Bradyrhizobium diazoefficiens: one gene and its partner. Each later gene encodes a partner of the first gene's protein in a complex. Links are inferred from orthologs where the notes say so. Each region holds a gene or a part of one and is shown on either strand. Other genes may lie near its edges.

What was found. Proteins that work in one complex are often made in the same cells at the same time.
Region 2: rpmE (region 1) and rplL share a complex: the UniProt entries of both Escherichia coli proteins name them as parts of the 50S ribosomal subunit. The link is inferred for Bradyrhizobium diazoefficiens from one-to-one orthologs.

Annotation. Positions count from the first base shown.
Region 1 is NZ_CP067100.1:7,015,911-7,024,043, reverse strand. Bases 3,044-5,727 are described here. They hold rpmE (50S ribosomal protein L31), read right to left. Parts: upstream 4,658-5,727; coding sequence 4,430-4,657; downstream 3,044-4,429. Other genes in these bases: JJB99_RS33035 (ABC transporter ATP-binding protein/permease), read left to right, coding at 4,859-5,727; JJB99_RS33045 (DUF1465 family protein), read left to right, coding at 3,743-4,252; JJB99_RS33050 (DUF1192 domain-containing protein), read left to right, coding at 3,142-3,333. Also shown: JJB99_RS33060 (EAL domain-containing protein), read right to left, coding at 1-1,877; JJB99_RS33055 (NAD(P)H-quinone oxidoreductase), read right to left, coding at 2,031-3,029; more of JJB99_RS33035, read left to right, coding at 5,728-6,685; JJB99_RS33030 (GNAT family N-acetyltransferase), read right to left, coding at 6,839-7,288; JJB99_RS33025 (peptidoglycan -binding protein), read right to left, coding at 7,288-8,133.
Region 2 is NZ_CP067100.1:3,403,338-3,408,057, reverse strand. What follows is about bases 1-2,715. They hold rplL (50S ribosomal protein L7/L12), read right to left. Parts: upstream 1,690-2,715; coding sequence 1,312-1,689; downstream 1-1,311. Other genes in these bases: rplJ (50S ribosomal protein L10), read right to left, coding at 1,744-2,262; rpoB (DNA-directed RNA polymerase subunit beta), read right to left, coding at 1-827. Also shown: rplA (50S ribosomal protein L1), read right to left, coding at 3,886-4,578; rplK (50S ribosomal protein L11), read right to left, coding at 4,585-4,720. UniProt on the Escherichia coli protein: The binding site for several of the GTPase factors involved in protein synthesis (IF-2, EF-Tu, EF-G and RF3). Is thus essential for accurate translation.

The DNA of each region.
Region 1 (8,133 bases):
GCGAAGGCGGTGATGCGGGCCGGGTCCTGCTCCGACAGCAGGATCAGGCCGAACTGGTCGCCGGCGAGCCGCGCCAGCGTGTCCTGCGGCTTCAGGATGCGAGTGAGGCGGCGGGCCAGCGTCAGCAGGATGGAATCGCCGACCGCGATGCCGACGGAATCGTTGACCTGCTTGAAGCGGTCGAGGTCGATCACCATCAGCGTCGGCCGCAGCGTCGGCATGGTCTTGGCGAAGTTCGCGACACCGCCGAGCCGGTCCATGAACAGCTTGCGGTTGGGCAAGCCGGTGAGGTTGTCGTGCACGGAATCGTGCAGCAGGCGCTCCTCGGCGTTGCGCAGCTCGGTTACGTCGGTGAGCGTGCCGACCACGCGCGAGACCTCGCCGTCCGAGCCGACCACCGGCCGGGCCTTCAGCGCGAACCACATGAAATGGCCGTCCGGGGTGCGCAGGCGGAAATCCTGCACCAGGCGGCCGCGGCGCTGGTCGAGCACGCTGTCGAGCGCGGCGCGGAAGCGGTCCTGGTCGAGCGGATGCAGCACCTCTAACCAGGACGCGGCCGGGCCTTCCAGCGTGCCGCGCTTGAGGCCGAGCAGGGCTTCCGTCTCCGGGCTGGTAAAAACCTTGTCGGCGGACACGTCCCAGTCCCAGATCAGATCGCCGGACCCGGCGAGCGCCAGCGCGCGCCGCTCGATGTCGGAGACGACGCCGGTGGTGGCGCCGCCGCCGGCAAAGGCGTGCTGCATCACCGTGAAGCCGATCAGCATCACGATCAGCACGAGGCCGCCGAGCAGGGCCGGGCCGACGATGTCATTGGTGACGGAGCCGGCCACCGTCATACCGGCCGCGACCACCCAGACCACCAGGAGAAACCAGGTCGGAATCAACAGCACCGCGCGGTCGAAGCCGTGGGTGGAGAGATAGACGATCAGCGCGAAACCGGCGAAGGCGATCAGCACCAGCGAGATGCGCGCGATGCCGGAGGCGACGGCCGGATCGAACAGAGCGAGCGCGACGAGGGAGCCGAGGAACGCCAGCCAGCCCACCGTGATGTGCGAATAGCGCACGTGCCAGCGGCTGAGATTGAGATAGGCGAACAGGAACACCAGCAGCGTCGCCGCCAATATCGCCTCGCCCGCCGCGCGCCAGATGCGCTCGGCGTTGTTCGACATGTCAAGCACCTTGCCCCAGAAGCCGAAATCGACGCCGATATAGACCAGCACCGCCCAGGCCAGCGCCGCGGCGGCCGGGAACATGATGCTGCCTTTGACGACGAAAAGGATGGTCAGCACCAGGGCCAAGAGGCCGGAAATGCCGATCACGATGCCCTGGTACAGCGTGAACGAGTTGACCTTGTCCTTGTAGGCTTCAGGTTCCCACAGATAGAGCTGCGGCAGCTTGTCGGTGCGCAGCTCTGCGACGAAGGTAACCACGGCGCCGGGATCGAGCGTGATGCGGAACACGTCCGCGGTTGCGCTTTCCTGCCGCTCCGGCCGGTCGCCGATCGAGGGCGTGATGGTCGCGATGCGCGACAGGCCGAGGTCGGGCCACAACAGGCCCGAGGAAACGATGCGGTAGTGCGGGGCGACGATCAGGCGATCGAGCTGGTCGTCGGTGTTGTTGGCGAGCGCGAACACCACCCAGTTCACGCCGCCCTCCCGGGCGCGCACCTCGATGCGGCGGACTATGCCGTCGGTGCCGGGCGCAGTGGAGACCTGGATGCGATCGGCGTCGCTGCGCTGATGCTCGAGCACGCCGGTAAGGTCGATCGCGGGCGCGTCACTGCGGACGCTGACGGCGTCGAGCGCACGCGCGGGATACGCGGCGACAAGAATCATGAGACCCAGCGCGATGGGCGCGAGGCACCTGATCAGACGCAAGGTCAGTTCTCCGCGTTCGACGCAAACTGCGAGTGCAAGGCGTCTTGAAAAGACGATGTCAGACCGGACCGCAAGTGGTTCGGCGCGTCGCGATAGATGCCACGAAAGCAAGGAGAATCAAAGGGTTTCCGCCGTCCCCTGTGGGCCGCTGGCCTAGACCTCCAACACAATTTTGCCAATATGTGCTGACGTCTCCATGCGCCGGTGCGCGTCGGCTGCCTTTTCCAGCGGGAAAGAGCTGTCCATCAGCGGTTTGACGCGGCCTTCGCGCAAAAGCGGCATCACTTTCGCTTCGATTGCGGCGACCATCGCCGCCTTGTCCGCATTACTACGGGGGCGCAGAGTCGAGCCGGTATGAGTCAACCGCTTCACCATCACCTTGGCGATGTTGGCGGTGATCTTGGGGCCGTTCAGGGTTGCGATCTGCACGATGCGGCCGTCGATCGCGGCGGCATCATAGTTGCGGTCGACATAGTCGCCGGCGACCATATCGAGGATCAGATTGACGCCGGCCTTGCCGGTCTCTTCCTTGACCACGGCGACAAAGTCTTCCGTCTTGTAGTTGATGGCGCGGTCAGCCCCGAGCTTGAGGCAGGCGTCGATCTTGTCCTGCGATCCCACGGTGACGAACACTTTTGCGCCGAACGCCTTGGCGAGCTGGATCGCCATGGTGCCGATGCCGGAGGAGCCGCCATGGATCAGCAGCGTCTCGCCGGCTTTGAGGCCGCCGCGCTCGAACACGTTGTGCCAGACCGTCATCAGGGTTTCCGGCAGCGCGCCGGCTTCCTTGATCGACAGCGAAGGCGGCACGCTCATGGCCTGGGCGTCCTGGGCGATGCAGTACTGCGCATAACCGCCGCCGGCGACCAGCGACATCACCTTGTCGCCAATCTTGTGCCGCCTGGCGTTGCTGCCGACGGCGACCACCTCGCCGGCGATCTCGAGGCCGGGCAGGTCGCTGGCGCCGGGCGGCGGCGGATAGGCGCCGGAGCGCTGCGCCACGTCGGGCCGGTTGACGCCGGCGGCCTCGACCTTGACCAGGATCTCGTCGGGACCGGGCTGCGGCAGGCCGCGTCGTTCCGGCACCAGCACCTCCGGTCCGCCAGGAGTGGAGATGGCAACCACGGTCATTTGCGCGGGCAGCTTGTCCATGATGGGTCCTTGAGCGAAAATGCGGGAACGAGGCATTTGATTAGCCAGCCCCGATTGCGCTGGCAACGGGTTCAACTTGGTTTGACCGCCTGGCGGACCTGGAGGAACGATGATGGCCATTGAAGACGAGGACCGCCCGCGCAAGAAGGTCAGCCACGAGATCGGACAGGATCTCTCACTGTTGTCAGTGGAGGAACTGACCGAACGCGTCTCCCTGCTCAGGACCGAGATCGCCAGGCTGGAAGAAGCCGCCAGCAAAAAGCGCGCCTCGCGCGATGCGGCCAACAGTGTGTTCAAGTCCTAGGACTTCCAGAGAGAGCAGCGCGAGCCGCCTCCACGGCGTCCTGGCCGGGCTTGACGGAGAGCCCTGCCGAGGCCCGTCGGCCACTGACCGACATGGCTAACGAACCCTCAAAAAATTAGCTCGTTTACTTCAGATTAAGCTTTTCGCTTTATGACTGGAACTGTCCTCGTTTGGACACCGAGTGGCTCCTGTCCACTCTGTTTGACGCCTCCCTGTTATCAACTTTCAAAGCCGCCGGTCTCCGGCGGCTCTTTTTTGCTTCTCCCTGCGGTTGAATTCCCTGGGAAAGACGCGCGGAAACCATATCCGCGCTTGTCGCTGGACTCCGCGCCCCGCCCGCGCAATGATTTGTTCATCATAATCCGGCGGCCTAAGCCGGTGGTAAACAGTTGCGTAAGGGGCGTTAACCATGGAACGTTTGCAGGCCGACGGCGCTCTCGTTCAACTCAGCGAGCGGTTCACCAATTCTGCGGCCTTCGGCGCCCTGTTCCGCGAGGGCATGGACCTCGTCGAAGAGACCGCCGCCTATCTCGACGGCGCCGGCCGCAGCGAGGCCAAGGCGCTCGACCGTGCCGTCAGCCTCACCTATGCGACCGAGAGCATGCGCCTCACCACCCGCCTGATGCAGCTCGCCTCTTGGCTGCTGCTCCACCGCGCGGTGAAGGAAGGCGAGATGACGCTGGTCCAGGCCAATCGCGAGAAGACCAAGGTCAAGCTCACTGCCGCCGATCCCGGCCCCGCCGATACCATCGAGAAGCTGCCGGCCCAGCTCCAGGACCTGATCCACCGCTCGATGAGCCTGCAGACCCGCGTCCGCCGTCTCGACACCACCATCCACATGCCGCCGGCCGAACTCCCCGCGATCGGCAACCCGCTGGTGCCGCATCTCAACGCGCTGAAGGCCGCGTTCGAGCGGTAAGGCTTCTCGCTGTCATTGCGGGGCGCGCGAAGCGCGAACTATGGCGCGCACTTGCGCACCAGAGAATCTCCAGGTTCCGGATTCGATGCTTCGCATCGCTCCGGAACGACAGTTGCACAAACAAAAACGCCCCCGGCTCTCCGGGGGCGTTTTTCGTCTCCAGCCTTGCGGGCCGGATCAATCCTTTTTGAGGAAGCCCGAAAACTTCTTCTGGAAGCGCGAGACGCGGCCGCCGCGGTCCATGATCTGGGCATTGCCGCCGGTCCAGGCCGGGTGCGACTTCGGGTCGATGTCGAGGTTCAGCGTGTCGCCTTCCTTGCCCCAGGTGGAGCGGGTCAGGTACTCGGTTCCGTCGGTCATGACGACCTTAATCGTATGATAATTCGGATGAATGTCGGCTTTCATGGCAAATTCCTCGGCGCCCGCGCCTATCGCTAGAGTGATGATCGATGACGGATTTGGGCGGCTCTATACCCCACAGTCCCCCCTAAAACAAGCCATTGTAGGGACTTGAGAACCGGGCCGTCACTTAAGTGACATCCCGGATTTGCCACTCCTCCCGCGCCGGCCTATGTGGAGCGGACGTCTCCCTTTTGGTCGGATCTTATGAGCGCAGTTGAACGGCTTGAAACCGGGCCCGCGGAAGCCCCGTCGATCGAAGCCGACCTGATCGAGCAGCCCGCCAAGGGCCGCGCCAGGCTGCGGCCGCTGCTGGCGCTCGCGCCCTATGTGGCCCGCTATCGCGGCCGGGCGGCGCTGGCTTTCGTGGCGCTGACGATCGCGGCGCTGACCACGCTGCTGGTGCCGGTCGCGGTGCGCCGGATGATCGATTTCGGCCTGACGCCCGAAGGCATCGCGCTGATCAACAGCTACTTCTCGGTGATGATCGCGGTTGTCGCCGTGCTCGCGCTGGCCAGCGCTGCGCGCTACTACCTCGTGATGACGATCGGCGAGCGGATCGTCGCCGACCTCAGGCGGGACGTCTTCGCGCATCTTTTGTCGCTCTCGCCAGCCTTCTTCGATTCCGCGCGCAGCGGAGAGTTGGTGTCGCGGCTCACCGCCGACACCACCCAGATCAAATCCGCGGTCGGCGCCTCCGTCTCGATCGCGCTGCGCAATCTGATGATGTTCTTTGGTGCCGCGGCGATGATGGTGATCACCAGTCCGCGCCTCTCCGGCTTCGTGCTGCTCGCCATACCGCTGATCGTGCTGCCGCTGGTGGCCTTCGGGCGCTGGGTGCGGCGTCTGTCGCGCAACGCGCAGGATACGCTGGCCGACGCCTCGGCCTATGCCGGCGAGCTGGTCGGCGCGATCCGCACCGTGCAGGCCTATACCAGCGAGGAGCTGGCCGCGACGCGTTTCGGCGGCGAGGTCGAGCAGGCCTATGAAGCCGCGCGCACCTCGACGCAGGCGCGCGCCGTGCTGACCGCCATCATCATCTTCATCGTGTTCGCCAGCGTAGTCGCGATCCTCTGGATCGGCTCGCATGACGTCTTGACCGGCGCGATCACGCCAGGCCGGCTCGGCCAGTTCGTGCTCTATGCGGCGTTCGCCGCCGCGGGCCTCGGCCAGCTCAGCGAGGTCTGGGGCGAGGTGTCGGCCGCCTCCGGCGCTGCCGAGCGCCTGTTCGAGATCCTGCACGTGCAGCCCGAGATCGCAGCGCCCGCATCGCCGCGCGCGCTGCCAGTCCCGGCCCGCGGCGAGGTCGGCTTCGACCGCGTCAGCTTCGCCTATCCCGCGCGCCCCGACGTCAACGTGCTCGACGCTGTCTCGTTCGCCATCCGCCCCGGCGAGAAGGTTGCGATCGTCGGCCCGTCCGGCGCCGGCAAGAGCACGATCTTTCACCTGCTGCTGCGGTTCTATGATCCGCGCAGCGGCGTGATCTCGCTCGATGGCGTGCCGGTCAAGGCCGCCGACCCGCGCGATTTCCGCGCCCGCATCGCGCTGGTGCCGCAGGAGTCGAACGTGTTCGCCGCGAGTGCCCGCGAGAACATCCACTTCGGCCGGCCCGATGCGAGCGATGCCGAGGTTGAGCGTGCCGCCGAGCTCGCGCATGCCGCCGAATTCATCCGCCGCCTGCCCGAAGGTTTCGAGACCCCGCTCGGCGAGCGCGGCGTGACGCTCTCAGGCGGCCAGCGCCAGCGCATCGCGATCGCCCGCGCCATCCTGCGCGACGCGCCGCTGCTGCTGCTCGATGAAGCCACCTCTGCGCTCGACGCCGAAAGCGAGACGCTGGTGCAGACCGCGCTGGAAGAGCTGATGCGCCATCGCACCACGCTGGTCATCGCGCACCGCCTCGCCACCGTTTTGTCCTGCGACCGCATTCTGGTGATGGATCAGGGCAGGATCGTCGAGCAGGGCACGCATGCCGAGCTTGTGGCCGCGAACGGGCTTTATGCGCGGCTGGCGAGATTGCAGTTCGAGGGGGCGTGAGGCCCGCTTGTTTTCCCACAACAGGCGTCATCACCCGCAAAAGCGGGTGATCCAGTATTCCAGAGGCGATGGTGGGATACGGAGAAGCCGCGGCGTACTGGATGTCCGCCTTCGCGGCGCATGACAGCGGAGAGTGGAGGCGGCAGCAAATCCCTACGGCTTCCATTCCATCTTCAGCACCGGCCGTCCCGACGTCGGATTCACATCGTCGCCGGCATGCGCAAAGCCGTTGCGTTCGTAGAAGCGGATGGCGCGGGCATTGTCCTTGTTGACGAGCAGGGTGATGTGTGATGGCGACAGCCGCTTGGCTTCATTCACCAGCAGCCGCGCTGCATCCGAGCCCCAATGATCCGGATCGACCACGAGCTGGTCGAGATAGCCGTCGTCGTCGATCGTGACGAAGCCGGTCAGCGCGCCGTCCTGTTCGGCAACGACGATCTGGGCCTTGGGCACCAGATCCCTGCGCCAGCGCTCGCGCCACCATGCGAGCCGTGCGGCGAAGTCGATCTGCGGATAGGCCTGCTGCCATGTGCGATGCCAGAGGTCGATCGCGGCCCCTTCGTCCTCGGGCCGGTAGGGGCGAAGGTGGAGGACGCCGCTCACTACCGCTCCGTCAGCTTCAGCTCGATGCGGCGATTGCGCTTGTACGCCTCTTCGGTGTTGCCGGTGTCGAGCGGCTGGAATTCGCCGAAGCCGGCGGCGACGAGACGCTGGGCGGGGACGCCGAGCGAGATCAGGTACTGCACCACCGAGATCGCGCGCGCCGCGGACAGGTCCCAGTTCGACTTGAAGTTCGGGCCGTTGACCGGGCGCACATCGGTGTGGCCGTCGACGCGCAGCACCCAGGGAATCTCGCTCGGGATCTTCTTGTCGAGGTCGATCAGCGCGGCCGCCAGCGTGTCGAGCTCGGCGCGGCCCTCGGGCAGAAGCGTTGCTTGTCCGGTGTCGAAGAACACTTCGGACTGGAACACGAAGCGGTCGCCGACGATGCGGATGTCGGGGCGATTACCCAGGATGGCGCGCAGGCGGCCGAAGAACTCCGAGCGGTAGCGCGACAATTCCTGCACGCGCTGCGCCAGCGCGACGTTCAGGCGGGAGCCGAGATCGGCGATGCGGTTCTGCGATTCCTTGTCGCGCTTCTCGGATGCATCGAGCGCCTCTTCCAGCGCCGCCAGTTGCCGCCGCAGCGCGCTGATCTGCTGGTTCAGCACCTCGATCTGCGCCAGCGCCCGTGCCGAGACCGCCTTTTCTGAGTCCAGCGCCTTGCCGAGCTCGGCGGTCTTGCCCTGCGCGTCATTGCCGGCATTGGCGAGGCCTTCATAGAGGCCCTTCATGCGGTCGCGCTCGGACTCCGCCGAAGCGAGGCCCGCCTTCAGTTGCGAGACCTGGTCGTCGAGCGAGAGCTTGCCGAGCTTCTCCAGCGAGAGCAACTCGTTGAGCTGCGCGAT
Region 2 (4,720 bases), 3.6 Mb from region 1 along the record:
TTTCCGGCCTCGAGCACGACCTTGCCGGTATCGGCATCGATCAGGTCGTTGACGGTCGAGTAGCCGCGGAAACGGTTGGCGTCGAACGGAACGCGCCAGCCTTCCTTGGTGCGCTTGTAGAGGATCTTCTTGTAGAACGTGGACAGGATCGCCTCGCCGTCGAGGCCGAGCGCGAACATCAGCGACGTCACCGGAATCTTGCGGCGGCGGTCGATACGCGCATAGACGATATCCTTGGCGTCGAACTCGATGTCGAGCCAGGAGCCGCGATACGGGATCACGCGGGCGGCGAACAGCAGCTTGCCCGAGGAATGGGTCTTGCCCTTGTCGTGGTCGAAGAACACGCCGGGCGAACGGTGCATCTGCGAAACGATCACGCGCTCGGTGCCGTTGACGATGAAGGTGCCGTTCATCGTCATGAGCGGGATGTCGCCCATGTAGACGTCCTGCTCCTTGATGTCCTTCACCGACTTCGCGCCGGTTTCCTCGTCGATATCGAACACGATGAGGCGCAGCGTCACCTTCAGCGGCGCAGCGAAGGTCATGCCGCGCTGGCGGCACTCGTCGACGTCATATTTCGGCTGCTCGAACTCGTAACGGACGAATTCCAGCATCGAGGTGCCCGAGAAGTCGGAGATCGGGAACACCGAGCGGAACACCGCCTGCAAGCCTTCATCGGCCCGACCGCCCTGGGGTTCGTCGACCATCAGGAACTGGTCATAGGACGCCTTCTGAACCTCGATGAGGTTCGGCATCTCGGCGACTTCCTTGATGTGTCCGAAGAACTTGCGAACGCGTTTGCGACCGGTGAATGTCTGCTGCGCCATCGTGGCCTCTCATTTCGTCGCCCGCTCTGGGCGCGCCGTCCGGAACGCGGCTGCCGCCGCTCCCCGGGTTGAATTTTTCGAACCCGTCTTGGGGGCCGGAAACTCAGTTTCAGGCGGGAATGTCCTGAATCTGTTCTTCAGACCTTCAAAACGCAAAACGACGCGCGGGGCGCTGCTGCGCGCCCGCCCGTCACAACGATTGTCTTCACGGACTGCAAAAGCCCGAAATAGCCTGCTCTCCCAACGGCTTACAGGGAATCCGGCATCCCTGCCCACCGCGCTTTCGTGCTGCCGACCCGATATGGGGCGACAATAGTGCAGATTCGAGGGATAAACCCTCAAATCCCCACACTTTTTCGTGTTCGGCCTGCGTCGGGACGTTCCGTCGCACGCCTTTTGCATCCGGTCCGCCCCTCGGGAAGGGTGGACCAAGATCCCGGGCCCGCATGATGCGCGTCCGGGATCTCGTACCAGCAAGTGGTGCTTACTTGAGCTCGACCTTGGCGCCAGCCTTCTCGAGCTGGACCTTGATCTTGTCGGCTTCGTCCTTGTTCACGCCTTCCTTGACAGGCTTCGGCGCGCCCTCGACGAGGTCCTTTGCTTCCTTCAAGCCCAGGCCGGTGATGGCGCGGACTTCCTTGATGACCTCGATCTTCTTGTCGCCGGCGGCGGCCAGAACGACCGTGAACTCGGTCTTCTCTTCGGCCGGAGCGGCGGCAGCGCCACCAGCAGCCGGGCCGGCCACGGCGACAGCCGCGGCAGCCGAAACGCCCCACTTCTCTTCGAGGAGCTTCGCCAGTTCAGCAGCTTCGAGCACGGTGAGGCTCGAGAGGTCGTCAACGATCTTCTGCAAGTCAGCCATTGTTCAGTTTCCTTGAGTGTAAGTCTGGTTCGGGTTTGAGTTTTGCGAAGGGCGTCAGGCCGCTTCGCCCTTTGAGGCATGAGCCTGGATGACGCGCGCGAGCTTGCCCGCGGGCGCGTTGGCGAGCTGGGCCAGCTTGGTCGCCGGGGCCACGAGGAGGCCGACGATCTTGCCGCGCAGTTCGTCAAGCGACGGCAGCGAGGCAAGCGCCTTCACGCCGTCGACATTCAGGACGGTCTTCCCCATCGAGCCGCCGATGATGACGAACTTTTCGTTCGCCTTGGCGAATTCGATGGCGACCTTCGGCGCCGCTACCGGATCGTTCGAAGTGGCGATCACGGTCGGCCCCTTCAGCATGGGGCCGATGGCAACGACGTCAGTGCCTTCAAGAGCAATTTTGGCGAGACGGTTCTTCGAGACCTTCACCGAGGCACCCGCCTGCTTCATCTGCGTGCGCAGCTTCTGCATCTGGGCGACGGTGAGGCCGGAATATTGAGCAACGACCGCGACGCTCGTGGTCTTGAAGACCCCGTTGAGCTGTTCGACCGCTTCTTTCTTTGCCGCTCGTTCCACAGCAAGCTCTTTCCGGTTGGCGGTCATCGCGAAAGCGGGACCGCCGGGTTGCACCCATCGTCCCGCCCAAACCTGAACCTCGGGGCCAAAACCCTTCGGACACGCCGGGCAAGACGACAATTCAAAGCCTGCCCTCCGGGAACCCCTAAAGGCCCACGGCGTGTCGAGGTCCGAACCAGACCCGTTTCGCGAAGCCAGCCGTCAAAGCTGGGAGCGAAGTGAAATCCGGTCTTCACCCGTCTATGCAGGCCATGCGATTAAGCCGTTGAGAAATCGAAATTCCCGCGGGCGCCTGCAGTCTTGGACAGGACAAGGTCAGCCGGCGAACCGCCCGACCTCTGCCCGCACTCCACCAGCCGACGGACTTTCTTTCCTTTTCGGGCAAATCCTTGCGGACGTCCTGAAAAGGAATGATCTCCTGTCGTGTCAGGTTTTCGGAATGCGTGCACGAACGCGCCAGCCGAAGCCGGCACGTCCGGAAGCGGTTCTTTAACCCCTCTCTGCCTGCTTGCCAAGAGCAAAATTCACACCAGTTCCAATCCGTTGCCGGCGGGGGTTCAGGCGGGCCGATAAGGGCCGATTCAGGCCGATTTGACTTCATAAGGCAGTGGCCTGCCCGCGAAGAATGCGGTCAGGTTCGCCAGCACGCAGTTCTGCATGGCGACGTGCGAGTCCAGGGTGTGGCCGCCGATATGCGGGGCGAGCACGACGTTGGGGAGCGCGGTCAGCGCGTCGGGCGCGTGCGGTTCCTTCTCGAAGACGTCGAGGCCGGCGCCGGCGATGGCCTTGTCGGTGAGCGCCGCGACCAAGGCCTTCTCGTCGATCACCGAGCCGCGGGAGATGTTGACGACATAGCCGTCCGCGCCGAGGCGCCCCAGGATATCCGCATTGACGACGTGCTGCGTCTCCGCCCCTGCCCGGACCGCGATCATCAGCACGCTGCACCAGTCGGCGAGCGCCTCCAGCGACGGGAAATATTGATAGGGCAGATCGTATTGGCTGCGGCTGAAATAGCCGACCTCGCTCTCGAAGGCGGCGCAGCGCGCGGCGATCTTGCGACCGATCTCGCCCATGCCGAAGACGCCGATGCGGCGGCCAGGCATGCCGGCCTGCGGCCGCATCATCGGCGATCGCTTCGACGCGGCCCAGTCGCCGCTGCGGACATATTGGTCGGCAACCAAAATCCGCCGCGTCGTGGCCAGCATCAGCGACATCGCGAGGTCGGCCACCGAGGCGGCATTGGCGCCGGGGCTGTGCCCGACCGCGATGTTGCGCGCGGCGGCGGCTTTCAGGTCGACGCCGTCATAGCCGGTGCCGTAGCAGACGATCGCGCCGAGCTTTGGGAAGAAGTCCATCGCCTCAGCGCCGAGCGGCGTGCCGCCCGCCGTCAGCAGCGCACGGATGTCGCTCAGCTCCTCGGCCGCGAAAACCTCCCGCGCGGGCTTGCTACCGGTGTCGAGCAGGTCGAACCGCTCGGCAAAGCGCGCCGTCATCGACTTCGGGAGCGTGAATAGATCAGGACCTTGTCAGCCATTGTTGTTGTTTCCGGTCAACGCCGCCACAAACGACGAGGGGCGGAATCGGTTGCCCAATTCCGCCCCTCGCCTCATGCAATTTCCAGACTTAGCCGAGAATGGTGCCCGGCTCGACCTTCACGCCGGGGCCCATCGTCGAGGACACCGCAACGCGCTGGATGTAGGTGCCCTTCGAGCCGGCCGGCTTCGCCTTCGAGACAGCATCGGCCAGAGCCTTGATGTTCTCGACCAGCTTCTCCTCGGAGAACGAGGCCTTGCCGACGCCGGCCTGCAGGATGCCGGCCTTCTCGACACGGAACTCGACCGAGCCGCCCTTCGCACCCTTCACCGCACCGGTGACGTCCATGGTCACGGTGCCGATCTTCGGGTTCGGCATTAGGCCGCGCGGGCCCAGCACCTTACCGAGACGGCCGACCAGCGGCATCATGTCGGGGGTAGCGATGCAGCGGTCGAACTCGATCGTGCCGTTCTGCACCTTCTCGACCAGGTCCTCGGCACCGACGACGTCGGCACCGGCAGCCTTGGCCTCGTCCGCCTTGGCGCCGCGGGCGAACACGCCGACGCGGAGCGTGCGGCCGGTGCCGTTCGGCAGGGTCACGACGCCGCGGACCATCTGGTCGGCGTGGCGCGGATCGACGCCGAGATTGATCGCGACCTCGATGGTCTCGTCGAACTTCGCTTTCGCGCGTTCCTTGACCATCTTGATGGCGTCCGCGAGGGGGTAAAGCTTTTCACGGTCAATGCCTTCGCGGGCTTTGTTCAAACGCTTTCCGATTGCCATGACCGATTACCCCGCCACTTCCAAACCCATCGAACGGGCCGAGCCCTCGACCATCTTCATGGCCGATTCGATGCTGTCGCAATTCAAGTCCTTCATCTTCTTCTCGGCGATCTCGCGCACCTGCGCTTTGGTCACCTTGCCG